One region of the Colwellia sp. KS18-150 genome, then DNA from elsewhere that is predicted to be linked to it. Evidence: predicted binding sites of a transcription regulator. Region 1 holds the regulator's gene; each other region holds the start of a gene.

Region 1 (10,560 bases):
ATATTGCTGCAGGTTATTTTTGTTACATTGCTTGGCATGGCTTGCGTGCTAAAAAACCTGATGTACCGCGCACTGAAGAGCAAATTCAAGACGTCAATAAAGAAAGTGCTGTGCCTTCCGCTAAAAAAGCATTTTTTACCGGGTTTTTAATCAATGGTCTTAATGTAAAAGCTACTTTGTTTTTCGTGAGTTTATTTTCTGTTGTTATCGAACCTTCAACGCCATTTGAGATTAAATTAACTTATGGTTTGTACATGACAATTGCCACAGGTATTTGGTTTGTGAGTTTATCCTACTTATTAACACACCGAAGAGTGAGATATTATTTACAAATAAAAGGTTATCTATTAGATAGAGTGATGGGCGCTGTATTATTGCTATTGGCACTACAGTTAGTGCTAAGTGATTTAAGTTAACCCCTTTTTAGCATGATACACATTATTTTTTATATTCAGGTATAATATTGCCTTAGGGTCTGTTGAACTTTTAAGGTTGTTTTTGTAGCGATTTGTTGGGCATTTATACAAGGCAGCCCCTTTTGTTTTACGTTTCTTTTTCTGTTTTATAAGGGTTTTTACTTTGCCTGAAAAAATTTCTATTGTACAAGTTGGTGGTAGTGTTGAACGTGCACTACAAGGTGATTATCAAATTGATGTTAAAGCTATTTTGAATGAAGCTTGGCAATTAACTATGAAGTCGCGCTTAGCGATAAATATAGGGTTATTGTTTTCAATCATACTTGGTATGTCGGTATCATTTATTGTTAGTGACTATCTCGGTGGTATTGAGGCTGTGCTTGAAGATCCTCAAGCGAGTATGCTGTTAAATGTTGTAGTTACCATCGCGGTATGGCCTTTTATTGCAGAGGTTGAAATGATGGGAGTGTTGCACTCCGTCGGTATGCCTACTCAACCGAAAATGATTTTCGCGTTTTTACAACGAGCCAGTTGGGTTGTGTTATGTGCCTTATTTACTTCGGTATTAATTAGTTTAGGTTTTCAGTTATTGATATTACCGGGTATTTTCTTAGCAATTACTTTATCGTTAACTATCCCTTTAGTGATTGAGAAAAAAATGACGCCCATGAAGGCTATTATCATTTCTGTTAAATCCCTTCGTTTTAAATTGTTTCCTTTGTTTATTGTCTATTTCATTTTATTCCTGTCACTGATCATGTTATTTTTTCCTTTAGCATTATTGTTAGAGTCAACACTAGCGCCAGTTGGGTTTATCATTTTTCTTTTTGGTATCAATTACTTAGCACCTTTATATTATAATGTAAAAGGTATTTTATACCGTGAAATTTTTGGAATTAGTTTAGCTACTGATAAGAGTGAAGAAGAGCTTAGTCAAACGACTAATTCATCAGTGTCTAAGGTGGACTCAGATTCAGATGATACTTTTTCAGCTTAATATGCATTTAAAGAAAATGAAGGAATACAATGAGTAAAACAACATTTATTAGCAGCATCTTATTAGTGGCTTTAGCGGTATTCATACTAGCCCCTTTTACTTTTTTAAAGCCTGTAGCTATTCCAAAGCCTGAAAAAGAGCAAATAAGCAGTAAAGTTGAAGCGGATAAAGAAATTGTTAAGCAAGTTATAGAGAAACCTTTACACTCAGTTGACTTGCCTGACTTTGCTGCAATAAAAGATGTAAAGAGTAAAAAGAAGCAATTCTTTGACTTCATTCGTCCTTCAATAGAAAAAGAAAATACTAAGTTAGTAACGCAGCGAGCACGGTTAGAATTTTGGCTAGAGAAAATATCTTTAGGCTTATCGCTATCAGAGAGTGAGTTAAAAACGTTAGCTAGTTTAGTGAAGAAGTATCGTGTTAATGAGAAATCGTCGGTTCTGCAGCAGGTTAATGACTTACTTGTTCGCATCGACGTTGTACCTACGCCGCTAGTATTAGTACAAGCGGCTAATGAGTCGGCATGGGGCACATCAAGATTTTCTCGAATAGGACTCAATTTCTTTGGTATTTGGTGTTATCGCCAAGGTTGCGGGATGGTACCTGGTGGCAGAAATACTGGGGCCAAACATGAAGTAGCTGCGTTTCAAAGTGTAGATGAAGCGGTAGCGAGATATTTCTATAATATCAATTCACATAATGCTTACCGTGTCTTTAGAAGTATACGCTTTGAACTACGCTCTAATCATCAGCCATTAAACCCTGAGCTATTAGCTACAGGGCTACTTGCCTATTCAGAGCGAGGCGCAGATTATGTTACTGATCTTACGCACATGCTAAGACAAAATCAGCAATACTTTCAAGACTCTAATCTAAGTAAAGATGTTATTGCTGGAGAGTAAATAACTACTTAACCTGAATAACATTAAGCTCATTGCTATGTGAGCTTATATTGTCAGCTTGGGGATATTCAGGAGTATCAAATGCGGTATCACCGCCATCAATTATACCTGAATCACTATCAATAGTTTTAAAATCAAATAACTGGCTATCACATAAATGTGATGGGACAACATTTCGCATAGCTGTAAACATTGACTCTATTCTACCAGGGTGCTGTTCATGCCAGTCTTGTAACATGCGCTTAATGTTTTGACGTTGTAAATTAGGTTGTGAGCCACAAAGGTTACAAGGAATGATAGGAAACTGTTTTAATTCGGCATATTGAATTAATTCGGCTTCTTTACAAAAAGCAAGCGGTCTGATCACGACATGCTCACCATTATCGGAAACTAATTTAGCAGGCATAGCCTTCATCTTTCCACCATAAAACATGTTTAACATCAGTGTTTCAATCATGTCGTCTCGATGGTGCCCAAGTGCTATTTTTGTAGCGCCTAAGTTTTTTGCTGTTTTATAAAGAACAGCGCGTCTTAGCCTTGAGCACAAGCTACAGGTGGTTTTTCCTTCAGGAATTTTATCTTTTACAATCGCATAAGTATCTTCTTCAATAATATGATACTCGATACCTAAACCATCAAGGTACTGCGGTAGTACATGCTCTGGAAAACCGGGCTGTTTTTGATCTAAATTTACTGCGATTATCTCAAAGTTAATTGGCGCAGACTCTTTAAGTAACATTAAAATACTTAAGAGCGCATAACTGTCTTTGCCTCCTGATAAACAAACCATGACTTTATCGCCTTCCTCAATCATATTGTATTCAGCAATAGCTTGGCCGACATGACGTCTGATGCGTTTTTCAAGTTTTGGTAATTGAGTCTGTTGTATCGCAGTTAAGGGCTTTGAGGTGTTCATAAAAGGCAGCTTTAGTTAAAACGGTTTAATTTCGCCGCGCATTATAGGTTTTTTAGCGCTTTAAAGCTATAAGGCAGAGGTAACAAACTAGGGTCTGTTGAACTTTAAGTTTATCACTCTGTTTCGCTTGAAAAAGAGTGACGATTTTTCAGTAGAGCCTAATGGTTTATGGCTTACTTTAACCTAACTCCGTTAAAAACCGTCAAAGCACAATGATTACATTGCACTCTTCTCGCCTTGTTATCTTAAAAATTAGCTAATAACTATTTCAATATGTTGATTTACTGTAATGGTGATACATAGCCATCGGGTTTTAGAGCGAGAACGTCACAATTAAGTTGGTCAATTACATGCTCTGCTGTATTTCCTATTAGAGCGGCTGAAATACCTGTTCTACCGACAGTACCAAGAATGACCAACTCTGCATCCACTTTTTCTGCGACTTGCTCTATAACTGTCTCAGGTAAGCCTTCTTCAACATGAGTATTAAGAACACTAATATCAAATTTATTAGCATGAGTGATCATCGCTTGTTGATGATGCTTTAACATGGTGTCATTGTATTCTGTGGAATTAAACTCAGGTATTTCAATGGCGATATTTACCGGGGTACCTGGAAATGAATTTACTAAATGAACATTGCCTTGAACAATTGAAGCTAACTGTTTGGCTTCCTCAGTAATTTTAATATTAAGTGAGCGGTGTTCAGATTCATCACTACCAACATTTAGTGCTGCAATTATATTACCATTTTCAGGCCAAGCGTGATCTTTAACTAATAACACTGGGCAAGGGCATTTTCGTAAAATATGCCAATCTGTTGGGGTAAAAATCACAGACTTTAATTTGTCATGTAAGTGTGTTCCTTTGATGACAATATCATAATCATGTTCTATGACTTGCTCTACGATAGCTTCGAAAGGGCGGTTATGCCAAACCACTTGACAATTTATGTCCATATCACCTTTTAAACTATTAACAATATTTTCTAGCCATGATTTTTTATCTTTGATTACTGACTGACACATAACGTCACGTTCTTCGCTTGATAAAATAGTGGTCATTTCATAAGAAAAATCAAAAATAGTTAAAAAAGCACAAACTTCTACATTGGTATCAGTTTTGGCTTTAATACTAGCGGCTAATTCTATTGCTCTTTTTAGTGCTTTTTGATCTTCCGTTGTCGGATCGATAACGGCGAGGATTTTTTGATATGTTTGCATGATTAATCTCACTTTTATAAATTAACAATATAACCATTAAAAGAACATAGTTAATTTATAGCAAATGTATGAAATTAATGCTTGTTTTAAATCAATTTATTTGGAAGTTTACGGGTCACGATAAATGATTTTATCGCGACAATAACCCTTAAACTTTGTAGCGGATTAAGACTCAGCGCAATCAATTAATGCATCAATATCTAAAATAGAAATTAATTTACCATCAACATTGATTAAGCCATTTTTATGAAAACGATTTAACAACCGACTGATTGTTTCAACCGTTAAACCAATATAGTTACCTATATCGCTTCGAGTCATTGTTAGTCTAAATTCACTGGCGGATAAACCACGGTCATGATAACGATCGCTTAATGTAACCAAAAATGTTGCTACACGTTGCTCGGCATTTTTTCGGTTTAACAGGGTGAGCATTTCTTGATCAGTGCGAATTTCATTACTCATTAAGCGTAAAACTTGCTTCTTAAGTTTTGGCATAGTGTTAGACAGTTTGTCTAAATTATTATAAGGAATTTCACACACCATTGATGTCTCAAGTGCTTGAGCAAAACTTTTATGCTCAGCATCAGCTATTGCGTCAAATCCTAATAAGTCCCCCGCTAGATGAAAGCCAGTGATTTGCTCTTCACCTTGCTCGTTAACAGTATAGGTTTTAAATGTTCCTGAGCGAATAGCATATAGTGCGTGCATATCTTGGCCATCGGTAAATATTTTATCGCCTTTGTGGATAGGGCGTTTACGATCAATAATATTGTCGAGAGTATTAAGCTCTTGATCGTTTAGCGTAAAAGGCAAACAAAGCTCACTAATACTACAGTTTTGACATTTGATATGTTGTGCGCTTGGGCAACTATTGTTCGACATACATTACTCGATTATTTACATAGCTTCTTAGGACAAATCTATGGTATTAGAACACCTGTCTAGATGCAAGAAGTAAACTATAAATACCAAAGGTAATTAATATTAATGCCATTGTTTTTCGTAACTTAGCATTGGCTAATAAATGCTTAACACTACCGAAACTAAAAGAGAGTGTTAATAGCGCTGGCAAGGTTCCTAAGCCGAAAAAAAACATAATGCTTGCCCCTGTTACCAAACTACCGCTCGCTAATGCCCAAGTTAGGGTTGAATAAACTAGGCCACAAGGTAGCCAGCCCCAGATAGCGCCTAAAGAGAATGCTTTACTCGGAGTACTGACAGGAATAACATTTTTAGCCAAAGGAGAAATGTACTTCCATAATCCCTTTCCTAAAGCTTCAATGCGATTTATCCACATTAACCATTGCCCTAAATATAACCCTAATAAAATAAGAAAAATGGCTGAAATGATACGTAAGCTTGCCAGTGGCATACCGATATTTTTTGCAGCAATTGAGCCAGTAAAGCCAACGATAGCGCCAATAATACTGTATGAAGCAATACGGCCAATATTATAAGCAAAAATTAAGCTTAATTTGTTTACTTGATTATGAGTCTGCTCTTGGCCATTAACAGGGATCTGTTGATTATTAGCATGCTTAGGCTGAGGAAGTGCAGATGTTAACATGGTAGTTATACCACCACACATGGCAATACAATGACCAGAGCCAAGTAAACCTATGATAAATGCCGAGAGAATATCAATATTCATTTATTGTCTTGTTCAGGAGCTTGAGTAGTTTTTATTTCTTTTGCATCAACTTCTGATTGAGTGTTCTGATTAACTTCGATAGATTCTTGGTTTTCATTTTCATCGAAAAGAATGCTCATGCCTTGCTTTTCGAGATCATCAAATTGCTCTGTTTTTACTGCCCAAAAGAACAAATAGATACCAAGGACAGTAAGTAATACAGCGATAGGGATTAATATGTATATTATGCTCATCTTTTACTCTTTTGTTGAGTGACTACTTTTTTAGTAAACGTAGTGAGTTGGTGATCACTAAAATCGAGCTTGCAGACATTCCTATAACCGCCATGTAAGGGGTTATAAATCCAGCAACGGCTAATGGTAATACAATGGCATTATAACCAAAAGCCCATAAGTAATTTTGAAACACGATACGACGTGTTTTTATTGCTACCTTATTTAAGGTGCTAATACTGGAAAGTTTATCATTTAATAAAATGACATCGGCACCGCTTTTGGCAATATCAGTACCGCATCCCATTGCCATGGAAACATGTGCCGCACCAAACACAGGGGAGTCATTAACACCGTCACCTACCATAGCAACTTTTACTGGTTCATGCGCTTGCATTTCCAACAGCTTATTCATTTTATCACTGGCTGAAAGGTCGCCATAACATTGAGTTATTGTTAACTGCTTTGCAATTTTATTACAAGCAATTTGGCTATCACCTGAAAGCATCAGAGTTTGATTATTGATATTTAATGATTTGATTAGTGATGATGCATCATTTCTCACTTGATCTACTAAGAAAAAAGCAGCGATAAGCACACCCTCACAAAGTAAAACACAACTTGCAGATTGGATGTCTTCATCAAACTCATCTAATTGCCAGCTTGGTTTACCTATACTGTACTCTTGATTATTAATAACGCCACTCACCCCTTTGCCTGATTCAACTCTTACTTGGCTTGTTTGCAGTGAGTAATCACGGTAAGGACTAAAAGGCTTAGCTAAAGGATGTTCAGAGTGAGATTCTAATGCGGCAGCAATCGCTAATACTTCCTGCTTGTTGAATCTATTTTCATTGGCAATGCTTACCTGTTCAATGACAAACTCACCAGTGGTTAATGTACCGGTTTTATCAAAAGCGAAACAATTAATCTGTGGCATAGTTTCCATAACATGTGCTGATTTTATCATGATACCATCACGGTTTAAGCGTGTAGTCGCACAAGTTAATGCGGTAGGAGTAGCTAAAGAAAGGGCACAAGGACAAGTAGCAACGAGCACAGATAAAGTGATCCAAAAAGCTTCTTCAGGTAAATGTTGTTGCCAATAAAGTGCTGTACCTATCGCGGTCATTAATATAATGGCGACAAAATATTGTGCGATTTTATCTGATAGTCGAGCAAGCTTTGGCTTATGAGCTTGAGACTGTTCACTTAAACGAATTAGTTGGCTTAAAAAAGATTGGCTATTTTTTTGTTTTACTCTGACTGTTATATTGCTATCGCCATTTATTGTACCGGCAAACACTTTGTCATTAAGGTTTTTACTGACAGGTAATTGCTCACCAGAAAGCATCGCTTCGTTTATATGTGAATGACCATCAATGATAACGCCGTCTGCAGGTACTGTTTCTCCAGGCTTAATTAAAACAATATCCTCAACAATCAGTAACTTGGCTGCTACTAACTCTTCTTTAGTTATGGATTCTAAAAGGAGTGATTGACCGTGACCAATTCTTGTTGCTGTCATTGGCATAAGTTTTAATAAATTGGCAGAAACTTGTGCTGCGTGAGAGCGAGCCCTGAATTCTAAAAACTTTCCAATAAGTAATAGGAAAGTAAACATCGAAACAGACTCAAAATAAACTTCACCTTGCTGAGATATTGTCGCCCATGCACTTGCACTAAATGCTAGTATTATCGCAATGGTGACAGGCACATCCATGGATAGCCTTTTTACTTTTAGGGCACTAATTGCGCCTTTATAAAAAGACAAAGCACCATAAGTAACAATCGGAATAGCTAAAATAAAACTCACCCAACGCAAATATACCTTGTTGTGATCAGACATATCCGCGAAGGCACCAAAATATAAACCTACGGCAATCATCATGATTTGCATCATTAAAATACCGCTGATACCGAGTCTTTTAATAAAGGTTTTACTTATTCTTTTATTACGCTTTTCTACTTCATTGGCTTTAAAGGGTAAGGCTTGATAACCAATTCTATCTATAGCATTGAGGATTTCACTTAAGGCTAATTTATTATCCTGCCATTTTATAGTCGCTCTTTGTGTTGTTGCATTAACATTAATGGCTTCAATACCTATCTTTTTGCTCAGTTGCATTTCAATCAACCAAGCACAAGCAGCACAGTTTATGCCTTCAATACTTAAAATGGCTTCCTTTATTTCTTTATCTTGATAAATAAATTCATCTTGTAATACGGCTTCATCGAGCAGTTGATTTTTTTGCAACTGCTCAGGCACAAGCTCTGCGCCTTTATGAGCAGGCTCAGTTCTTACAGCATAATATTGCGTTAAATTGTTATCTACAATGGTTTGAGCAACAGCTTGACAACCAATACAGCACATGGGCTGTAGGTTGTTGTTTATGTTTACATTTAAATTGATTCCAGTGGGGATTAATTCATCACAATGAAAACAATTTCTTGTTACTATCGTCATAGAAATATTTAACTAAGCTAACATTAATGGCAAAGCATTAACGTGCTTTGGTTGGATCTGGAATGATTGCTATGAATTCACTTTGAGGTAAAGCAATGGTTTCTTGAATTTTCCAGCTATTGTCAAAAGGTGTGATAGTTATCTTCCATTTACCAGAAATGTTGTTATCAAAAGTTTGTCTAAAGTGACCGTTTCCATCTGGTGTTAATGCCAGATAAAAGTCATTTTCTTCTAGGGTAGGGTGGTAAAAGTTTACATTCAAGAGTGGGAAAACTTTTTCAATACCAGAAGGTTTTATGATTAGCTCATCATCAGTATATTTTAAGTCGAAACGCATTCCTAATTTTTGAGCATTTTTAACTTTAGAAACCTCTAAGTTAATTGCTTTACCCGTTTTATAATAATCTCCCACCACCAAAGTGTCCGGATCGGTATTAGCAATAATATAGGTGGCAATTCCCGCAACAACTGCGGTAAAAGGAAGAATAAAAACTAACCAAGCCCAAGGCTCACGATACCAAGATGACTTCATAATATGGAAACTACTTTAGGTTATACGAAATTGGCCGCTATTATAGCTTTTTTCTGTACTGGGAGCTAGTTTTGTTAGTAACACAGAGGTAATAAAAAAGGCCAGATAACAATGTGTTACATGGCCTTTGAATTTATTTATTCTCGATGAGGCTTAGCTCATGTTTGAATGATAAATTAACTGCTAATCTTGCGAAAGTGAGTAAACGTAAGCACTGATCACATGTACTTTTTCTTCACCTAAAATATCAGCCCAAGGAGGCATAACACCAGCACGGCCATATCTAATAGATTCTTCAATAGCACGCTGAGAGCCACCATATAACCAAGTGTTATCTGACAAGTTAGGTGCGCCCATTGGTAAACCAAGTGCTAAGCTACCTTGACCTTCTGGTCCATGACAACCTGCACAGATACCAAATTTAGCTTTACCTGCTTTAGCAAGGTCAGCATTGACTGAACGACCACTTAAACTAATCACGTAGGCTGCAACTTCTTTAACGCCTTGCTCGCCGCCTAATGCACTTTCCCAAGCAATCATACCTGTTGCTATACGACCATGCATTATGGTTTCTTTGATTTTTTCTGGGCTGCCGCCATATAACCAATCATTATCGGCTAAGTTAGGGAAACCTGTGGTACCACGAGCATCAGAGCCATGACATTGAGCACAGTTTTGAATGAATAGACGCTGACCAACCTTTAAAGCTTCTGAGTCAGTGGCTAAATCTTCAATAGAGCGAGCAGCATAGGCCGCAAAAATCGGTCCATACTTAGCATCAGCTTGAGCTACTTCACGATCGTATTGTACTAAAACGCCAGAGTCGCTTGCTAGGTACTCTGCTGTTTTCGCTTTTGATTCAGCAATGTTTAAAATACCTTGGTTCGAGCTTTTCCAACCCAGTAAACCAGTCCAGTTGCCTAAACCATACATGGCGATGTAACCAAACGCCCAAATAATGGTTAACAAGAAAAACGTACTCCACCAATTAGGTAAAGGATTATTTAATTCTTCGATACCATCGAAGGTGTGTCCCATAGACTCACCTTCTTCCACACCTGCAAAGTTCTTTAAGCACCAACGTAGTAAAAGAAAACAACCTACTAAAGAGCCAAGGGTAAGAACCCAAACCCATATATTCCAGAAGCTAGACATTATTATTAGTCTCCTGTTTGCTATCTGTTTCAAGATGGCTTTCGCTTTTTTGTGTTTGCTCATCATCTAAAATCGAATTAGCAATT
Region 2 (10,560 bases), on a different contig from region 1:
ATTTGCTGATCCAACCATCACGAGAAGCAAAATAGACGAATCGGCCATCAGGAGAGTATTTAGGCCCACCATGTAGAGCAAAGCGAGTTTTAAAGCGAGTGATTGGCTCGAAGCTATCGCCATCAAGTAAAGTCGCGCTGTGATCGCCTAGCTCTACTACGATAAATAGATTCATTAAATCGGCAGTAAATTGAGGTTCATTAGGCAGCTTGTTTTGCTCGAAATGTTGAATGTTAGTAGCCTTGATGTCCGCTAACGTCCATTTAGGTAATTCTTTAGCTGGTGTGTAGATATAGTCAATTAAGCTCGAAATTTCTTCCTTGTTTAATACCTTATTAAACGCAGGCATTTGGGTGGCAGGACGACCCTTTGAGATAACCTTTACCGCCTTGTTTTTTCTTAATCGAGATAAATTTTCAGGAAATAATGCTGGCCCCATCGCACCTAAACGGCCAACACCGTGACAGGTTTGACAGTGTATTTGGTAAAGCTCTTCAGCACTAGCATGAGGTGTAGAAGCACTGTTTTCTGTCGCGTTGAGATAAATAGGGCTTAGTGTCAAGCTCAAGTAGAACAAGCGGTTTAATAATGTTTGTATTTTCATAACCTAACCTTAATAGCTATGCTGTTTGTACTAGCTTTTCGTTATCAGCAGATAATTGTTGATGATCATTGGCATCTAAAAAGCCAGGGATATTAAGCTGCTTGCTGGTTAACTGGTTCACTACTTCGCCAATTACAATTAAAGTGGGCGGAGTAATATTATGTTGTACAACTAACGCCGCTAGGCTGCCTAATGTGCCACGATAAGTTTTTTGCTCTGGTTGCGTACCCTTGCGAATCAGTGCGGCAGGGGTATTGGCATCTCTACCATGAGCGATTAGCTCTGTGGTAATTTTTGACAAGGTATTAATACCCATATAAAACACGACGGTTTGAGTGTCGCAGCTAATACTTTGCCATGGTAAATTTAATTCACCATTATTTTGAATGTGACCTGTAATAAAGGTACAGCCTTGAGCGACTCCGCGGTGTGTTAAAGGAATGCCAGCATAAGTGGTGCAGCCTGATGCTGCGGTTATTCCTGGGCAAATATGGCAACTGACACCACGCTCTAACATATATTGAGCTTCTTCACCGCCACGGCCAAAGATAAAAGGATCACCGCCTTTTAAGCGAAGAACTTTTTTTCCTAATTTGGCTTGGTCAACGAGTATTTGGTTAATTTTGTCTTGAGGGACACAATGTTTAGCTTGCTCTTTACCGACATAAAAACGCTCACAGTTTTTGGGGAGCAAAGCTAGGATTTCTTCACTGACGAGACGATCGTAAATCGCGATTTCTGCTTGTTCAATAAAACGTGCCGCTCTAATGGTAAGTAATTCTGCATCACCAGGACCTGAACCAACTAAAGCAACCTCACCACTTGCTAAGTGAGATTTGCCATTAGCTTTCATCGACATTGAGGTATTAACTACTGGGTTGATTGTATTCATCTTGCTGCTCTCTATTGCTTCACTCTTATGGTGATTTGTTAAATTGATATCACAGGAATTGCTGTATTGATGGTTTGTGGCTTGCTGTTGGTAATTCCTATTTCAAAATCTTCAAGGTAACAACCGGGATCTTCAGCCCAAGCATCTCCTGATTGTGCAAACGCACGCGTGCGGGTATTACCGCCACAAATGTTTAAGTAATCGCAGTTTGCACATCGTCCTTTTACCGGACGTGGACTTTCTCTAAAACCCAGCATTAAGGGGTCTTGAGTATTCAGCCAGACGTCTGAAAATTTTTCTGTTTTGACATTGCCAATTGGGTGATTCCACCAGTAAGTATCAGGATGAATAGTACCGGTATTATCAATATTGGCTACATTGACACCACTGGCATTTCCACCCCAATTAATAAGGCGCTGCTTTAAGTTAGCAATAGCTTCAGGGTGGTTTTTGGCAAATTTTTTACTTGCCCAATGTAATAAGAAGGGGCCATCGGCATCGTTATTGCCAGTAACAAAATCAGTAATGATACCCTGATTAATATGAGACCAAGCGCGTTCATATAACATTTCCATGGCTGCTTTGGTCATTTTAAACATGGCGTCGTTTTCTGCGCTACGTTTACCTCGGCCTGAATAATTGAGGTGGGAAAGGTAAAACTTATCCACCTGATTTTCTTCCATTAAGTCCAACATGGCAGGAATATCGTTAAAGTTTTCTTTGGTTAGGCAAAGGCGCATACCAATTTTAATACCGGCTTCTTTACATAATTTTATGGCGTGCATTGACGTTTTAAAACTGCCTTCTTGACGTCGAAATTCATCGTGAAATTCTTCTAAGCCATCAATACTAATACCTACATATTGATAATCAGCAGCTTTAATTTGCGCTATGTTTGATTCATTTATTAAGGTGCCATTGGTAGATAGCGCCACATAAAATCCCTTGGCTTTGGCATAGGCGGTTATTTCAAAAATGTCAGGACGCAGTAAAGGCTCGCCGCCTGATAAAATTAATACCGGTACTTGAGCCACTTTTAAATCATCAATAGTGGCTTTAATTTGCTCAGTAGTGAGTTCATCCTTAAAGTCGATATCTAGTGATGTTGAATAGCAATGCTTACAGCGTAAATTACAACGACGAATCAAATTCCAAATAACCACAGGACCAGGCATTTTCCGTGTGGCTTTGACCGGTTTAAATTCGGTTAAATCATTATGTAAGGTTGTTAACAGTTGTGAAATTCTAAACATAATACTCATGCTCCCTTAACGGTATTCAATCAAGACTATTTGACTTGTTTTTAAGTCGTAAACCCGTTTTTTTCAGTATTTGTGTGCTGGTTAACATATCATTACTTTTAATTACACTACCTTGACCTGAATCATGACTACGGTGCATTAAGGCATCATTTACCATTTCTTTGATCTGGCTCCTGTACTTTTGAATCTCTTGCTGATTTTTACCATGAACCATGGCAAATAAGTTGTATTGCCAATGAGGAAGGTGGCGAGGTCTTTGATAGCAGTGACTGACAAAAGGCAATTGACCAATACGCTTACCAATAGTTTGAATTTTATCATCAGCGATGTCCCAAACTGTCATACCATTGAATTTATAGCCTATTTTATAGTGATTCGGCACTGCGGCTACACGGCGAATAATGCCACGCTGTTGTAAATCTTTAGTAAGTTCAAGTACCTGCTCAACTGTGATACCTAGTTTCTCGGCAATCACATCATAGGGGCGTTCAACTATAGGTAACCCTTGCTGAGTAGCTAAAATGTATTGTCTTTCTAACGAAGTTAATGCTTTAGACGGGTAAGTAGAGGCCGACATAGAACTCCTCCAATTTTGGGGTGTTAAGTACAGGTAATTGTGTTTTTGCTTCGATATCAGCAATTACTTGCTCAATCTCTTGTTGGGACTCTGTTGCAATGACAAACCACATATTAAAGGTATGATCGCGGCGATAATTGTGGGCAATTTGCTCAAAACTATTCACTTGTTCGGTAACTTGCTCGAAGTCTTCTTCTGGTACGGCAAGTGCGGCTAGCGTGAAGGCTCCACCAAGACATGCGGCGTCAAACATAGGACCAAAACGAGTTAAGACTTTACTGGTTCGTAAATCTTGTAAGTGTTTAATCACCTCTTGTTCATTAGTATCAAACCCTTGTGAATTTAATGTGTTTGCGACATCGTCAAAAGGTCTAAGGCATACAGGTAAGCCTTTTTGTAATAAATTTATTAGTGCTTTATCAAGGGCCAATAATTCACTCACTGCTGTGTTGCTGGCTTTATCCATGAGCTAGCTCTTTATTTATTGCTAAGCTATTACCTTGTTGATAACAAGCCCCCTTTTGCTTATAGGCGGTATCGCTAAAGAGAATATCTTTTTTAATGGACTGAAGAGATAATTGCTCCGTTAGCTCTTTAATTTGCTGTAATACATAGCCTCTATCAGTGCCATGGATCATACAAAATAAGTTGTAGGGCCAGTAAGGGCGACGTGGTCTTCGATAACATAAAGACACTTCATCACGCTTGGCTAGCTCAGCCGCGATAGCATCCACATACTGTTTATCAATATTCCATACCACCATAGCATTGGCATTAAATCCTAATTTACGGTGCTTTATCACTAAGCCAAAACGGCGTATTAAACCTGTTTTCTGCCAAGTTTCTATTTGTGACAAAACTTGGAACTGTGTGGCACTTATCTCATGTGCGATGTACTTAAATGGTTGTAGTTGCTCTGGCAAGCCTGCTTCTAATAACTTTCGTAACTGCGCTTTTTGAAAATCAGTTAATGGCAGCAAAGCTGATTTTTTTGAATCAGGTATTACTCTTTGTGGATTATGAATAACCGGACTTCCTTGACCCGTTACATTAATGGCAAAAGCTAAATCTAGATGATATGAAGCTTCCATTGGCAGTACTAAAACCGCCAAGCCGGTTAAAAGCTCAATACGAGTTAAGGTATTATGTAAGACGACAGGGTCGCTTGCCGTAACGACAAACCATAAATTATATTGGGTAGTATCATAATGAGAGCTGCGCCCATAATTATGATTAACCTGAGCAAATTGATTGACAATACTGGCAATTTTATCAAGGTTTTCCTCACTGACAGCTAACGCTGCTAGCGTGCTAGCCCCTGCCTTTTTATGATCAAAGACTGGCCCAGTTCGTGAAATCACACCTTGTTGGCTTAGGCTAGTTAGGGCTGAAAATACAGCTTGTTCACTTAATAGATATCCGGGATTACTTAGCTGTTTGGCTATGGCTAAATAGGGGCGTTCACATAAAGGAAAGCCTTTTTGAAAGTTATTAATAAGGTATTGCTCAAGTTGTGTAATACCGCTAGGGCATATCTTTTTTGCGATAAGGTTGTTTGAATATGTCATGATTACAAGCCTATTTGGTGAGCACGGTTCGTGAAAAATATGCCGCTGGGGCTTTTGGATTTCAGGGTTTTTTGTAGTGTTTGTGTTTGGGTATCGTAAATTTGAATTTCGTTATTGTCTCTTACTGACATCCAAACATGTTCACCGCGAGGTGTGAATTCCATATGCAGTACTGCAGGCCCTGGGGTTAAAGTATTTACTAACTCAAAATTTTCGGTGTTAAATACTTGAATAGTATTATTATCAGGGTAGGCAAAGTTCACCCAAACTTGCCTGTTATCGGGTTGCGCCATAACAAAAATAGGCTGACTATGCGCGGGAATTTCTGCCACTTGTTGCCAAGTTTTAGTGCTGATCACTAGTACTTTATGTTGTCCAACGGCAGGCACAAAGGCATGGTCGCCGGCAATAGCCCATCCTTCAAGGTGAGGCATTTTATAAACAGGTAACTTTTGCTCGCCTTTCCCGTAGTCACTTAATATACGAGTTACCCCTTTTTCAATATGCCACAAATCGAGTAGTACCATGCCGTCTTCACCAAATAAGCCGGCGATATAATAACGACCATCCCCGCTGATTAAGGCGTCGTAAGGGAATAAACCAATATCTTCGAACTTGGTGATTTTCATTTGCTCATCGTTTTCAATACCTGAAAAGTCAGCAACCCAAATTTCGTGACTATCGAAAAGACTGAAAACAAACTTGTTATTAGGCGCATCAACCAAGCCAACCACTTTAGAGCGTACAGGACTGCCATCTTTATTTTTAGGTTTAGTGGTTAAAATAGTGCTGTCTATGGTGGCGACTAATGCTAATGTGTCGCTGTTGAACACTTTGACGCCACCTGGAGTGTAGTTTGAAACGGCAACTAATTTTCCATCTTGACTGATGGCGCCACCAATACTGTTTCCAGATTGAATAACACGTTTAGCAATTTTATCTTTGAGTAAATCAATTTTAGTTAAGCCACCATCACGCCCAAAAACATAAGCGAATCTTTGATCACGAGAGTAAACGATTGAGGCATGAGATAAATCTCCTAGACCATCAACTTCACTAACTATTGCTTGGTCGCTGTGATCAATAATTTGAACTTGTCCGGTTGCTCGCTCTATGATCACCCCCATATCGCCTGTTGCTCGTAATGTTGATTGGTTATCGTTAACTAGAGCTTGTGTGTCATTACTACAAGCCGTTAGGGTAAAGTTAAGCGCAGCGATACAAATAACTTGGTAAATAGTGTTTTTCATGTCAGTTCCTTTATTTATTCTTATTTAACGCTTTGTGACTCTGTGTTTGAACTTGAGTAACCTTGCCTTGTTTTAGCTGTTTGGCTATCCACAAGGCTTCCTGCTCAGAAAGTAATGATTTCCATGGTGGCATTGCAGTGCCTGAACGGCCGTATAGAATAGTATTTTGAATAAAGAGTAGTGGCTTATCTTGAAGGTCTTCTAGCAATAAAGCAGGACCTAATCCCCCCTTTAATGTCATACCATGGCAAGAGCCACAGTCTTGTTTAACAATATGAATAAGCTCAACCTTTCGAGTATCTGATAGCTCATTTTCTGTGGCTAAACTTTGATTGTTGAAGAGAAAAAAAATAACGACTAACGCCGCTGCCACAAAAGTAATTTTGCCTATGGCTGAACTCATATTAACTATCCCTTGCCGTTTGAAGCTTTTAATAAAGTGTATAGAGAAGGAAAGGGCGTTTTGTTGCCTGAGATCATCTTTCAATAATAAAACCTCTATAAAAGAAGGTTTATTGATTTAAATCAGTAAAGTGTAAATTGAGCAGTAATTGCACAGAAATCAAACCGAGGTAACTTATTTGAATTATAGGGATTAATATTGGTAAAAGATTAGCCAGCTATTGCTCAATCAAGCGCCTTGCCCTAAATCATTTTTCCTACGCAAAACAAGATCACAATCTTAATGAAAATGGTATAAGAGCAGCTTAAAATCTGCTCTTATTGAAATTTAGCGAGTAAGAAAGTTAATGAATTCCTCGGCTATTTAAATATTGGCTATATTCTTTATCGGTACCGTTAATATGACTAATTAACCATACTGTTAGGTATTCACTTATTTCATTGAGGGCTTCATGTCCTCGTTCATTGTATAGCGCGACAAAGGTATTCACCTGTGCAATCATCTCATGATGCTTGGCTTGATGAGCTGCAAAATCAGGATAATTATTATCACGCATCAGCGCTTCTTCGCGCTCAAAATGATATTTGGTGTAATCAATTAACTCATTTAACGCTTTTTTTTCAAATTCTTCACTCATGGCATGATCATAAGCCACGGTAAATTGATTTAATAAACTAATGAGTTGTTTATGGTCGTCATCGATATGGGTAATACCAACACTGTACTCATCTTTCCATTTTACTTTTTTAAACTGATCCGTTTGTCGATAAAAGACAGGAATAAGAAATAACACGGCGATGAGTAGCCAAGAAACTGGATTACTCAAACTAGATAAAAAACCCAGAAATATTGCGACTACGATTAAACCGATAATGCTGGCATAGATAAAGGACTTGCTGCGACTGTTCATAATTTCCCTTCTTACTAAACCCTTAAAATTACTAGGGTTAATAAATGTGCTCTAACATATAGCTTACTTAATAATTCTGATTATTTTAACTACTGCGAGTAAATGTCTGCCTATTTATTGACCTCGATCAAGTTAAATACACCATTAATTATCTTTGTAAAAAAACTTGATCTGAATCACATAATTTTGACGGAAATAGGCAGATAGTTACATTTAGAAACATTTGGTGACTGTGATTTAACACTCTTTATCACGGTACTAACACGTAAATACAATAAAATCTGGAGAGTAACCGATGAAAAACATAAAACACAGTCTTTCAGCGCTTGGTTTAGCTATAGGGATGGCTGCTGGTGGTTTCAGCATGACAGTTTCTGCGGCAGAGCCAACCTTATCTGAAGCTGACTTTGAAAAAGCCCAATTACACTACTTTCAACGCTGTGCAGGTTGTCATGGTGTGTTGCGTAAAGGTGCAACAGGTAAAAATTTAGAGCCTAAAAATATGCTGAAAAAAGGCCAAAAGCGTCTAGAGAAAATTATTTCATTAGGTACTGAAGGCGGTATGAACAACTTTGATGATTTGTTCAGTAAACAAGAAATCGCAAATTTAGCCACCTTTATTCAAATGACGCCACCGGTACCGCCGGAAATGTCTCTTGAACAAATGCGCTCACATACTAAAGAATTTGTCGCGCAAAAAGATTACCCAACTAAACCATTACACGGTTTAAATTGGAAAAACTTCTTTGTTGTAATCGAACGTGATGCAGGTACTGCGGCAATTGTTGATGGCGATACTAAAAAGATTGTTACACATATCGATACCGGTTATGCAGTACACGTAATTAAAGGGACTGAAAAACATAAATTAGGTAACGCGAAAGATGTTGGCCGTTTCTGGTTCACCATTGGTCGTGACGGTAAAGTTAACAAAATCGATTTATGGCAAAAACCTGAAAAAATGTTAGTTGCTGAAACTAAAATGGCTTATGACGCTCGTGATATTGCTGTTTCAGGTGACGGAAAATACGTTATTGCAGGTGGTTACTGGCCTGCGCATTTCGTTATCATGGATGCAGCGACATTAAACCCACTTAAAGTGGTGTCAACCCGTGGTTACAACACTAAAGGTGAGTTCATCAATGAAGCACGTGTAGCCGCTATTTATACTGCGCCAAATACAAATTCTTTCATTGTTGCAGTAAAAGAAACGGGTCAAATGTTACAAGTTGACTATGATGATTTAGATAACTTAACGATCACATCAATTGCCTCAGCTGAATTCTTACACGATGGTTTCTTCGACCCTTCAGGTCGTTACTTCCAAATTGCGGCTAATGCATCTAATGCCATGGTTGTTGTGGATACAAAAGAGCGAGCATTAGAAAAAATTATCAAAGTTGATAGTTTACCGCATCCAGGCCCAGGTGCTAACTGGGTAGATCACAAGTGTGGTCCAGTAGGCGGCACTACTCACTTAGGTGTGGGTTTAGTCTCTGTTTGGGGGAACGATCCAATCGGTCATCCAGATCAAGCATGGAAACTTTGTTACGAAGTGGAAACTGATGGTGCAGGGGTATTTATCCGAACTCATGAAAACTCAGATTATGTTTGGGCTGATCAGTTGAAACATCCTGAGCCAGAGATTCAACAATCTGTGCAAGTGTTTGATAAGAAAACACGTGAAATTGTTAAAACCATTCGTGTAACAGAAGAGCCTGGTAAAGCGGCATTACACATGGAATTTAACAAAGGTGGTACCGAAGTTTGGGTATCTGTTTGGAATCGTAAAGATGCGAAGAATCCAACGGGTGAAATCGTAGTTTATGATGCCAAAACACTTAAAGAAATTGCCCGTATTAAAGGGTTAACTACCCCAACAGGTAAGTTCAACGTGTACAACCGTATGAACCACAAAACTTAAATAACGGTTATCTTATTGCCATTTCGTCCAACTTAGTTGTCGAAAGTGCTCATGACTAACGTCAACTCCGCGCTTTCTCCTCGAATTTGAACGAAGTGGCTGCAAGCTAAACCCTAGTTTGAATTAGTGCGACAAATTTAACATTAAAGGCATGACAGGTGTCATGCTTTTTTATTGTTAACGATATTAAGAAAATACTTAGCAAAACAATTTATAAACGTATTACCCACTGAGAGCTAACTATGGCTAATAACAAATTTTCAAAACCAAGTTTTTGGTCTAGACGACTGATACTTGGTACTACCGTTTCAGGTGCCGTCATCTTCTTCGTTGTTGGTATTATCTTTTGGGGTGGCTTCAATACGGCAATGGAAGCAACAAACACTACCGAATTTTGTATTGGCTGTCATGAAATGGAAGCTAATGTTTATCAAGAGTACACACCAACTATTCACTACTCTAACCGTACCGGAGTTAGGGCTGGTTGTCCTGATTGTCACGTGCCTAGACCTTGGATTCATAAAATTGTTCGTAAAATCCAAGCTTCTCGAGAAGTGTTTTTTTGGCTAACAGGAAAAATAGATACTAAAGAAAAGTTTGAAGAGCACAGGTTTGATTTAGCCCAAAATGTTTGGAAGGCCATGAAGGATACTGACTCAAGAGAGTGTCGTAACTGTCATAATTTTGAATCAATGAATCCTGAATTTCAAAAACCGCGTGCACGTAAGCAACATTTAAATGCCTTCGAAACCGGACAAACGTGTATCGATTGCCATAAAGGTATAGCCCACCACGATGTGCGAGATAAGTTATCAGATGAACAACTAGAAAAACTCGAAGCGCCAAACCCTGATTATATCCGAGAGGTACCGCAAGCTTATAAAGATGGTTTAGCAAGAATTGAAGCCAAAGAAGCAGCCGAAAAAGAGCAGGTGAAGGCAGAAAAAATCGCACAGCAAGAGAAGGTTGAACAACAAATCTCTGCTGCCGTCTCTCAAGCATTAGCGAATCAAAGCTCAAGTGCTAAGCCAAAACCGAAAGCAGAAAAATCATCATCGTCAGCAAGTAATATAGATGTGGATTGGGGTAAGTCGAGCGCAACAGATATAGGCGTATTCTATCCTGGTACAGCTTCAATTGAATGGATATTAGGGCGTAAGCATGGCGGAA
Region 3 (10,560 bases), on a different contig from region 1:
GTAACCCTAAAGAAAAGCGCTTGCGATTTAGTTTTCGTGTAAGTCATATCAATAATCAAACGTTAGTAACTCCCATTTTACTACGTTTAAGTTGGAAAAATCCTGATTTTACTGTGTTGCAGGGGCAAAATGTTAGCTTGAAAGTTAAATTTAAGCCTGCCCACGGTTTAGCTAACTTGGGAGGCTTTAGTTATCAAACATGGCTAAATAGCAATAAAATTAGTGCCACAGGTTATGTGATAAATAATAAAGCTAATCGGATATCAAACCCTAAAGCTACAGTAAGACAAGCGCTATTTTCTCAATACCAACAGTTATTGCCGCAAGAGTCGATTGCTCCGCTATTACTCGCTTTAGGTTTTGGCTCACGAAGTGAATTAAGCCAAGAGCTGTGGCAGGTATTACAAGCTACAGGAACAGGTCATTTAATTGCTATTTCAGGCTTACATATAGGTTTAGTCGCCACCGGTAGTTATTTTTTTATCATGTTAATTATTCGAGCTTTACCACTAAGATTATTTTGTAAAAGCAATTGCTTTCAAGTCATCAATGTTCGTTATGTTGCTATTGCTCTTAGTATGTTAATTGCATTGAGTTATGGTTATTTAGCGGGTTTCTCACTGCCAACGGTGCGAGCTTTGTTGATGTTGAGCATTTATTGGTGTACCCGATTGTTGTCAATAAAGTTATCCGTTAGTCGCTGGTTTCTTATAACATTATTTTTGTTAGTGCTCACTACACCTTTTAGTTTATTCACCGCAAGTTTCTGGCTATCAGTGTATGCCGTATCGATAATTTTTCTTTCTTTATGGCGATTTAGAGACTTTATTGGTAAAGGTGAGCCACTGTGGTGTTTTGTTAAAGGATTAGTTGTTATTCAGCTAAGCTTAACCTTGATGTTACTTCCTATCAGCGCCATTTTCTTTCATCAAATCTCACTTATCGCCTTGCTGGCTAATATCATTGCGGTACCATGGATGAGTTTTATTAGTATTCCTCTTTGTTTATTGTCTGTACTTGTCATGCCAATGTCAGAGGTGTTATCCCAATACTTTATCTTCTTTTCTTTACAGTCACTACAGCTTATATGGCACTATTTAAGCTATTTTGCGGCTCAACCTTTTGCAATAATGACGTTAAGCAGTGTTGATATTAAATGGCTGATTGCAGCGAGTATTATTAGTGTTTATTACTTGTTTTTTCAGTATAAAGTGACAATTAATAACAAACAAAAGATATTGATTTCTGGCAGTTTGGTATTACTACTGGGCAGTGCTTCTTTCTCATCTATAACGACGCAAGAGCAAGTTTCTTCTACGGATGAAGCTGTGCACAGCAACAATGATTGGCAGTTAGCAATTTTCGATGTCGGTCAAGGACTTTCTGTTTTAATAGAAAAGCAAGGTAAGGCCATTTTATATGACACAGGGGCATCATACCCAAGCGGGTTTAATATGATTGATGCAGTGGTGAGTCCATATTTACAGCATGTTGGAATAAAGGTGTTAGACAAGGTCATCATTAGTCACAGTGATAATGATCATGCTGGCGGATTAGCACAGTTACAAGAGCTGATAGCTATCAAAGAAGTCATTGATAACAGCAATCAAAATATAAATACTGGTCATTGTTTACAAGGTAAGGTGATGAATTGGCAAGGGTTAAAAGTCGAGATGCTTTGGCCTGAACAAGTAGTTGGCAAAGAAAATGATGACTCCTGTGTACTACTGATCTCTGATGGTCGTTATAAAGTTCTCTTTACTGGAGATATCTCCTCGAAAGTTGAGGCCAAGTTGTTAGCAAAATATCCGCAATTGACAATCGATGTATTAGTCGTACCTCACCACGGCTCAAAAACTTCCTCGAGTAAAGTATTTATTGAGCAACTATCTCCACAAATAGCCTTGGTAAGTGCTGGTTATTTAAATCGCTGGAAAATGCCAGTAGAAGAAGTTGTAGAGCGTTACCATTTTAATGGGGTAAAGCTAGTTAATACAGCCAAACTCGGACAAATAAATATCAATTTTTCAACGCAAGGTGTAAACATAAACAGCTATCGTGATGATTTATGGCCATTTTGGTTTGCTAAATCAATGCACTAATTCGAAATAGTTGGTTGTTGAAAAGGAATCACGTTAAAATCAATCTAATTTAAAAATATACTAAAGCATTGAGACCACTTCCCTCATGGCAAAACCGTTAACAGCCACGACTTGGCAAAATTTCAAACGTCTACTTAGCTATGCAAAGCCTTATAAATTGGGGTTTGTGGCTGCCATTATTGGTATGTTAGGTTACGCTGCAATTGATGTTTATTTTTTATCTAAATTACAACCATTGATAGATGAAGGTTTAGAAGGGGCAAATCCTGATTTTATGAAATGGGCCCCTATATTTGTGGTGGTAGCATTCGTTTTTAGAGGAATGTTTCATTTTGTCGCTAATTATTGTTTAGCGTGGGTCGGGAACCATGTTGTTACCGATTTAAAACAGCATTTGTTCGAACATATTATGACTATGCCGGTTGCGTTTCATGATCAAGAGTCCACCGGTAGCTTAATTTCAAAACTTACTTTTGATACCGAACAAGTATTAAATTCAGTAAGTAAATCCATTTTAGTGATTGTTCAGCAAAGTGCCTTTGTGCTTGGTTTGATTGGTTTGATGTTTTATATCAGTTGGCAATTATCAGTAATATTTCTACTTATAACGCCGTTGATTGCCATTATTGTTAGTATAGTTTCAAAGCGCTTTCGTAAAGTCAGTAAGAATATTCAAGGGGCGATGGGCGAGGTGACTACCGCGGCAGAGCAAACTTTTAATGGTCATAAAGTAGTGCTTACTTTCGGTGGACAAAAACAAGAATTTAAACGTTTTGAACAAATCAATAAAAACAATCGTCAGCAACGGATGAAGTTAGTCGCGACCAAGGCTGGCAGTGTACCGGTAATACAAATCATAGCCTCTTTTGCCTTAGCCTTTGTCTTCTATGCTGTAAACTCCGAAAGTTTACGAGACAGTATTTCTGCGGGCAGTTTTGTCAGTGTTATTACTTATATGACCATGTTGTTAAGACCATTAAAAATGCTAACTAATGTTAACAGCGAGTTTCAAAAAGGTATGGCAGCTTGTGTGAGTATATTTTCAGTGTTAGATCAAGAAAAAGAAAAAGATACAGGTACAGAGCATATTAGTAAAGCTAGAGGCGAGATAGCCTTTAAAAATGTTAACTTCTCCTACGACTATCAAGTCAATAGTAAAGAAAATAACTGGGCACTTGAGGGTATTTCATTTGATTTAAGCCCAGGTGAAACCCTCGCCTTTGTTGGGCGCTCTGGTAGTGGCAAATCAACGGCTAGCTCACTTTTATTGCGCTTTTATGATGCCAGTGAAGGTGAGGTGTTAATTGATGGTATTAATATAGAGCATTATCATTTAAAAGACTTACGTCACCAGTTTGCCTACGTTTCTCAACAAGTGGTGCTTTTTAACGATACCTTAGCTAACAATATTGCTTATGGTAACCCAGAGGCAAGTAAAGATGACATTATTGCGGCAGCGAAAAGTGCTCATGTGATGGAATTTGCACAACAAATGGCACAAGGATTAGAAACCAATATCGGTGAAAATGGTGCTTTACTTTCGGGTGGTCAACGACAGCGAGTTGCGATTGCTCGTGCACTGTTATGTGATGCACCATTTCTAATTCTAGATGAAGCCACAAGCGCTTTAGATACTGAGTCTGAGCGTCATATTCAAGATGCTTTACAAACGCTACAGAAAAACCGTACTTCTATTGTTATTGCTCATCGCTTATCAACTATTGAAAGCGCAGATAAAATTATCGTGATGGAGCAGGGCAAAATTGTTGAACAAGGTACTCATCAATCGTTACTTGATGAAAATGGTGCTTATGCCCAGTTACATAGTTTTCAATTTGAGCAATAACGTTATGAGTTTTATCTCATCAGATATTAAAGTAGAGCAATTGTGCGATTAATTGAAAAAGTATGGTTTAGCGGCCATCACGCTAAATATTGGCTTGTCCCTTTATTGATGCCATTTACCGTATTGTTCTACTTAGTTAGTTTACTCAGAAGGACAGCTTTTCGTTGCGGACTAAAAAAGTCTTATCACATAGCTAAGCCCGTCATAGTTGTCGGCAACATTGGTGTAGGTGGGAATGGTAAAACGCCAGTCGTTGTACATTTAGTTGAGTTATGTAAAAAGCTTGGGCTAAAGCCTGGTGTTATATCTAGAGGATATGGCGGTAACGCAAGCGCTTATCCTTATTTACTTGATGATAGTAGCACTTCTGAACAGGCTGGCGATGAGCCAATACTTATTTATCAGCGTTGTCAGATCCCCGTAGTTGTTGGACCCGATCGTGTTGCCAATGCGAACAGTTTAGTTTTGCAAGACTGTGATATTATTATTAGTGATGATGGCTTACAGCATTATCGATTGCAACGAGATATAGAGATCATTGTTATTGATGGCAAACGTTTATTTGGTAATGGCTTATTATTACCTTCAGGACCGCTTAGAGAAGGGCAATGGCGTTTATCACAAGCTGACATACTCATTTATAATGGTAGCCAACCTCAGTCGCGGGATAAGTTAACCAGTCAGCCTTCACTTTTGATGAAGCTTTTGGCAACAGAGGTTATCAATGTTAAAACCGCAGAGACAAAACCATTAAACAGTTTTTTACTGCAGTGGCAAAGTGTTAATGCCGTAGCTGGTATTGGCGATCCTAAGCGTTTTTTTGATACCTTATCAATACTTGGTTTTACGTTATCCAAGCAACAAGGGTTTATTGATCACAAAGCGTTTACGCTTGATGATTTTTATCAGTTTAAAAATGACTTACCGCTATTAATGACAGAGAAAGATGCGGTAAAATGTCAATCCTTTGCACAAGATAACTGGTGGTACTTACCCGTAAATGCTCATTTTTCAGAGCAAGATGAACAAGCATTAATGGCATGTTTACAAAAGGTTTTACCCAACACAACAACATAATATAACTATAGAGAACTAATCATGGCTTTTGATACCAAATTGATGGAAATACTGGCATGTCCAGTATGTAAAGGAAAACTAGACTATGACAAAGCAGCGCAAGAGCTTATTTGTAAATTTGATAAGCTTGCTTATACCATAGATCAAGATATCCCTGTGTTGTTAGAAAATGAAGCTAGAAGTATCGCTGAAGACAGCTCAGAACAGACTAATGCGAATATTGAGCAGGATCAGTAATCAATGACTATAGCCACTAAACCTACTGAAAATAACAACGCCTTTATTGTTGTGATCCCTGCTCGCTATCAATCCTCAAGACTACCGGGTAAAGTGTTAGCTGATATCGGTGGCAAGCCGATGATCCAGTGGGTAGTTGAAAAAGCATTATTAAGTGGTGCGAGTAAAGTGATTGTGGCTACAGATAACGATGAAGTTGAGCAAGTAGTCAAAGGCTTTGGTGGCGAGGTTTGTAAAACACGCGCGGATCATCAATCTGGCACCGAGCGTTTAGCCGAAGTCATGGAGCAATATCAATTTAATGACGATGAGATTATTGTTAACGTTCAAGGAGATGAGCCATTTATTCCCCCTGAAAATATTGCTCAGGTTGCTGATAATTTAGCGGCGCAAGACAATAGTAGCCAAGGTAAGCTTGCTCGAATGTCGACTTTAGCGATAAATATTGATTCGGTTACAGAGGCATTTAATGCCAATGCAGTAAAAGTGCTCACCGATAAAGATGGTTATGCTCTTTACTTTAGTCGAGCAACAATTCCTTATGATAGAGAAAGGTACTTAGGTAATAATAATATTAATGCTATTGGTGATTTTTATTTACGTCATGTTGGAATTTATGCCTACCGAGCAGGTTTTATTAAAGATTATGTCAACTGGCCTACTAGCCAATTAGAGCAAATTGAAGCGCTTGAGCAACTAAGAGTACTTTATCAAGGAGAGCATATTCATGTTGAGGTTGCTAAAAGTAATGTTCCTGTTGAGGGCGTTGATACACCTGAAGATCTTGCCAAAGCAAGAGAGTACGCAGCAACACTTAATTAATTATCTCTTCGCGCTAACTCATCACGAGTATTTTGTATAAGGTTAGCGCTAAATTGCACCAAAGAATGAACACTACTGGGTAATTGTTCAATATCTATAGCATCAATTAAGTTTTTTACCTCTAATCCTAGCTCTGTATCTCCTTCAACTTTTAAACGCCTTTGAAAAAATAAGGTGTCAGGATCTTGTTTTCTTCCGGCAATAAGTATCAAATCATCGCCTGTTGCATTAAAGCTGACATCTTCATTATGACTGTTTTCTTGCATTTCCTTCTTTGAAGCCATCACTAATTTATTGTTATTAAAACTTAACCACCAGGTTAATTCTAAATCTGTGATGGCAATTTTTAACCATTTATCTTGAAGAAACTCAAAATCCCCGTCTTCAAGTGCTTCTTGAAAAACAGATGACAATGCAGAGAGTAATAATGACTTTTGAGCTTTGTAGGGTAAGAACTTTAAGCTAGGCCTTAATAACATAGGCATTGTTGATACTAAGCGACTTCGCACCTGTAGCGGAAATTTTTCAATTGCTGTAGCTGGCAGAAGAGTATGTTGGTTAGATAAGAAATTAAACAATGTTCTTCTCAGTGGTTATTAAAGTTAAGTTAGTCTAGCACTGACGTGAGAGCGGTCACTGTACCAGATCAAACTTTCTTAATGTATATCAATAAATGTTTGCGCATATCCACCTAGACTATCTGGAAAATTCTTACTTTTCTATTTCTAGATGCTTGGGAGCACTAAGTGGAGTTATTGTGTCCAGCGGGTAATTTACCTGCTTTAAAAACAGCGATAAATAATGGTGCCGATGCTGTGTATATTGGCCTTAAAGATGATACTAATGCGAGGCATTTTGCGGGGCTTAACTTTAATGACGGTAAATTAGCAAAAGCTGCTGATTATGTGCATGACCGAGGGAAAAAACTTCATGTTGCTATAAACACTTTTGCACATGCTAATGGCGAAGAGCGTTGGAAAAAGGCGGTTGATGATGCCGTATCCATTGGAACTGATGCATTAATTATTGCTGATTTAGGTGTGCTAGATTATGCCGCCTCGACATATCCTGATGTAGAGCGACATGTGTCTGTGCAAGCCTCCACTACCAACCTAGAGGCGATTAAATTTTTTCATAATAATTTTGATGTGCAACGTGTTGTCTTACCACGTGTTCTTTCGGTTCAACAAGTACGTCAGCTCGCTAAATCTAGCCCAGTCCCATTAGAAGTTTTTGCTTTTGGAAGCTTATGCATTATGGCTGAAGGGCGCTGTTATTTATCGTCTTACATGACAGGCGAATCACCCAATACTGTTGGCGCTTGCTCTCCTGCTAAATATGTTCGCTGGCAAGAAACGTCACAAGGCTTAGAATCTCGCTTAAATAACGTGTTAATTGATAGGTATCAAGCGCATGAAAATGCCGGTTATCCTACTCTTTGTAAAGGACGTTTTGATGTTGATGGTGATGTTTACCATGCTTTAGAAGAGCCCACCAGCTTAAATACGTTAGAGCTTATTCCTGAGTTAATGGCGATGGGAATAGTGTCAGTAAAAATAGAAGGCAGACAGCGCAGCCCCGCTTATGTGGAGCAGGTGACAAAAACATGGAGAATGGCTTTAGACCGATATAAACAAAATCCACAGGGCTATGCGGTAGAAGGCAGTTGGATGCAAACATTGACTAATTTATCAGAAGGTAGCCAGACAACGCTAGGTGCCTATCATAGAAAATGGCAATAAATTCCTCCCATTGCACACTCTTTATCAAATAAGGCATCGCTAACATTAAATTTAGGAAAACTTATGAAATTCTCACTTGGACCTAATCTATTCTTTTGGCCAAAAAATGATGTAGAAAAATTTTATCAACAAGCAAAAAACTCTAGTGCAGATATTATCTATTTGGGGGAAACTGTTTGTTCAAAAAGGCGTGAATTAAGAGCCAAAGATTGGTTGATGCTAGGGCGAGAATTAGCACAAAATACAGATAAACAAATTGTAATATCAACCATGACATTGCTTGAATCGCCAGCAGAGCTTATGACGATGAAAAAGCTTTGCGACAATGGAGACTTACTCATAGAAGCTAATGATTTAAGTGCTGTACAAATAATGAGTGATTTAAACTTGCAGTTTGTCGTGGGGCCTGCGATCAACTGTTACAACCTTTCTACTTTAAAATTACTTATCAAGCAGGGTATGATGCGCTGGTTAATGCCAGTCGAACTTTCAGGAGATTGGTTAAAAACAATATTAACTCAAGCACAAAATGAAGGAATACGGGATAGGTTTGAATGTGAAGTGTTTTCGTGGGGCTACTTACCGCTTGCATACTCCGCTCGATGTTTCACTGCTCGCTCAGAAGATCGAGCCAAAGATGATTGTCAATATTGTTGCATTAACTATCCTCAAGGACGAATAATGAATTCTCGTGAAGGTGAGCAAGTTTTTGTGCTTAATGGGATTCAAACTATGTCTGCTTACCAGTATAATCTCATTAACGAAGTGAATCAGCTAAATGACATGGGTGTTGATGTAATTCGCATTAGTAGCGATAGTGAACAAGCCTTTAGTCAATTAGATAAATTTAAACAGCAATTAGTAACGCCGCAAAAGTACACATTGGATGATGTGAAAGAATGCAATGGTTTCTGGCATAAAATTGCTGGTATGTCGGTGGCATGAAACAGTAAGTAGTTACCTTTACCCTAGCGTAGCTGTGCTGCCATTATAAAAGAGAATAATATGTATACCCTAGATTTAAACCAACTGAGTGCGAACGAATTCTTAACGAAGTATTGGCAAAAAAAGCCAGTTGTAATTCGTCAAGGTTTTAAGGACTTTCAAGATCCTATTTCTATCGATGAATTTGCCGGTATTGCGATGGAAGAGTCTGTACAATCTCGATTGATATCCAAAAAGGATGGTCAATGGCAAGCTGAGTTTGGTCCATTTGAAAGTTATGATCACCTAGGCTCTCGAGATTGGTCATTGGTGATCCAAGCACTTGATAATTTTTCAGAAGAAGCGGCGGAGTTGATTGAGCCTTTTCGTTTTTTACCTCATTGGCGCTTAGATGACTTAATGGCAAGTTTTGCTACTGAAGGTGGTAGTGTTGGTCCACATGTAGATAACTATGATGTGTTTATTTGCCAAGGCTCAGGAAAGCGTCATTGGCGAGTAGGGGATAATAGTCAACAAGCTGAAGTGATTGCTCATGAAGCGCTATTACATGTAGAGCCTTTTGAAGCCATTATTGATGTCGATCTCGAGCCAGGCGATATCTTATATATCCCACCAGGTTTTCCTCATGAAGGAGTAGCATTAGAAGCATCGATGAGTTTCTCTATTGGCTTTCGAGCTAATTCAGCCATCAATTTATTAAGTGGCTTTGCAGATCATCTTATTGATCATGATTTAGGTACTCAGTTGCTTGAAGACCCAACTAGGCAGAGCACTACCCATAGCGGAGAGGTGACGAGCTCTGATTTGTCCAATATTAAACAGCAACTGCAAAATCTTTTAGATGATGACGCGGTATTTAATCACTTTGTCGGTAACTTTTTAACGAATGCTAAACATGAGCTAGATTTAATGCCTAGTGAAGAGCCTTTTACTCATGACGAAGTTCGTGAGTTATTATCTATCCATGGCATTAAACGCTTAGGTGGTTTACGAGCTTTTTATTTTGAAGATACCATTGAGCAAGGCATATGCTATATCAATGGCGAGCAAGTTAATTTTGCCAGTGAAATTGCACCTGTTATCAAGACACTTTGTGACAATGTCGTTGTTATGCCTGAAGCATTATCTCAGTGGCGTGAAAATGAGAGTTTTGTTGCTCTGATGACTGATTTATTGGATCAAGGTTATTGGTTTTGGGTTGAAGCACAATAGCATTAGTAGGAATTACCATGCGTCTCGATAAATTTATTTGCAAAAGTACTGAACTCACCCGAAATGAAGCTAAAAAGCTACTTAAAGGTGGTGAAGTTCGTGTCAATGGTGAGGTTGCTAAAGATCCTGCTATGCAAGTACATGAAAATAATAGTATTACTGTAGATGGTAATGAGTTGACGGCAAGAACTTCTCGTTACTATATGTTGCATAAGGTTGTTGATTCAATTTGTTCAAATGTGGATGAAGTATACCCTTCGGTGTTACATTTTTTAGAAGTTGATAAAGCGTTTGATTTACATATTGCAGGTCGCCTTGATGCTGATACTACAGGATTAGTATTAATAACTGATGATGGTCGTTGGTCACATAATGTTATTTCCCCTAAAAAGGACTGTAAAAAAACTTACCGAGTATGGTTAAGGGACGTGATAGATAATAGTAAAGCTGATGAGTTAATTGAACACTTTAAACAAGGTATTCAATTACAAGGAGAATCATCATTAACACGTCCTGCTATATTGGAATTAGTTACCGATACTGATGTTGAGAATGAAGTCTTATTAACGATTACAGA

The links. The regulator FNR, encoded in region 1, switches genes on or off when oxygen is low (the NO sensors DNR and NnrR bind a similar motif). The targets are predictions, from matches to a motif close to TTGATCTAGATCAA.
Region 2: the regulator FNR is predicted to act here: its motif matches at 7,584-7,597, upstream of AC27IF_RS17350 (bacteriohemerythrin).
Region 3: the regulator FNR is predicted to act here: its motif matches at 6,741-6,754, upstream of ubiT (ubiquinone anaerobic biosynthesis accessory factor UbiT).

What each region holds. Positions count from the first base shown of each region.
Region 1 is NZ_BAAJMC010000019.1:6,377-16,936, forward strand. It holds gene AC27IF_RS16585 (LysE family translocator) at 1-416, shown strand, start outside; gene AC27IF_RS16590 (YciC family protein) at 580-1,413, shown strand; gene AC27IF_RS16595 (glucosaminidase domain-containing protein) at 1,443-2,315, shown strand; gene ttcA (tRNA 2-thiocytidine(32) synthetase TtcA) at 2,320-3,231, opposite strand; gene uspE (universal stress protein UspE) at 3,513-4,454, opposite strand; gene fnr (fumarate/nitrate reduction transcriptional regulator Fnr) at 4,620-5,339, opposite strand; gene AC27IF_RS16615 (sulfite exporter TauE/SafE family protein) at 5,386-6,108, opposite strand; gene ccoS (cbb3-type cytochrome oxidase assembly protein CcoS) at 6,105-6,341, opposite strand; gene AC27IF_RS16625 (heavy metal translocating P-type ATPase) at 6,364-8,787, opposite strand; gene AC27IF_RS16630 (FixH family protein) at 8,825-9,319, opposite strand; gene ccoP (cytochrome-c oxidase, cbb3-type subunit III) at 9,503-10,474, opposite strand; gene AC27IF_RS16640 (cbb3-type cytochrome oxidase subunit 3) at 10,467-10,560, opposite strand, start outside.
Region 2 is NZ_BAAJMC010000021.1:44,508-55,067, forward strand. It holds gene AC27IF_RS17310 (cytochrome D1 domain-containing protein) at 1-604, opposite strand, end outside; gene cobA (uroporphyrinogen-III C-methyltransferase) at 621-1,496, opposite strand; gene nirJ (heme d1 biosynthesis radical SAM protein NirJ) at 1,535-2,749, opposite strand; gene ahbB (siroheme decarboxylase subunit beta) at 2,775-3,335, opposite strand; gene AC27IF_RS17330 (Lrp/AsnC family transcriptional regulator) at 3,310-3,801, opposite strand; gene ahbB (siroheme decarboxylase subunit beta) at 3,794-4,903, opposite strand; gene AC27IF_RS17340 (cytochrome D1 domain-containing protein) at 4,906-6,153, opposite strand; gene AC27IF_RS17345 (c-type cytochrome) at 6,164-6,556, opposite strand; gene AC27IF_RS17350 (bacteriohemerythrin) at 6,900-7,466, opposite strand; gene AC27IF_RS17355 (cytochrome D1 domain-containing protein) at 7,762-9,390, shown strand; partial or broken gene AC27IF_RS17360 (NapC/NirT family cytochrome c) at 9,633-10,184, shown strand; gene AC27IF_RS17365 (ethylbenzene dehydrogenase-related protein) at 10,188-10,560, shown strand, end outside.
Region 3 is NZ_BAAJMC010000007.1:122,744-133,303, forward strand. It holds gene AC27IF_RS11260 (DNA internalization-related competence protein ComEC/Rec2) at 1-2,102, shown strand, start outside; gene msbA (lipid A export permease/ATP-binding protein MsbA) at 2,188-3,948, shown strand; gene lpxK (tetraacyldisaccharide 4'-kinase) at 3,991-5,025, shown strand; gene AC27IF_RS11275 (Trm112 family protein) at 5,047-5,262, shown strand; gene kdsB (3-deoxy-manno-octulosonate cytidylyltransferase) at 5,266-6,084, shown strand; gene ubiT (ubiquinone anaerobic biosynthesis accessory factor UbiT) at 6,081-6,662, opposite strand; gene ubiU (ubiquinone anaerobic biosynthesis protein UbiU) at 6,831-7,826, shown strand; gene AC27IF_RS11295 (U32 family peptidase) at 7,890-8,771, shown strand; gene AC27IF_RS11300 (ribosomal protein uL16 3-hydroxylase) at 8,832-9,983, shown strand; gene AC27IF_RS11305 (pseudouridine synthase) at 10,001-10,560, shown strand, end outside.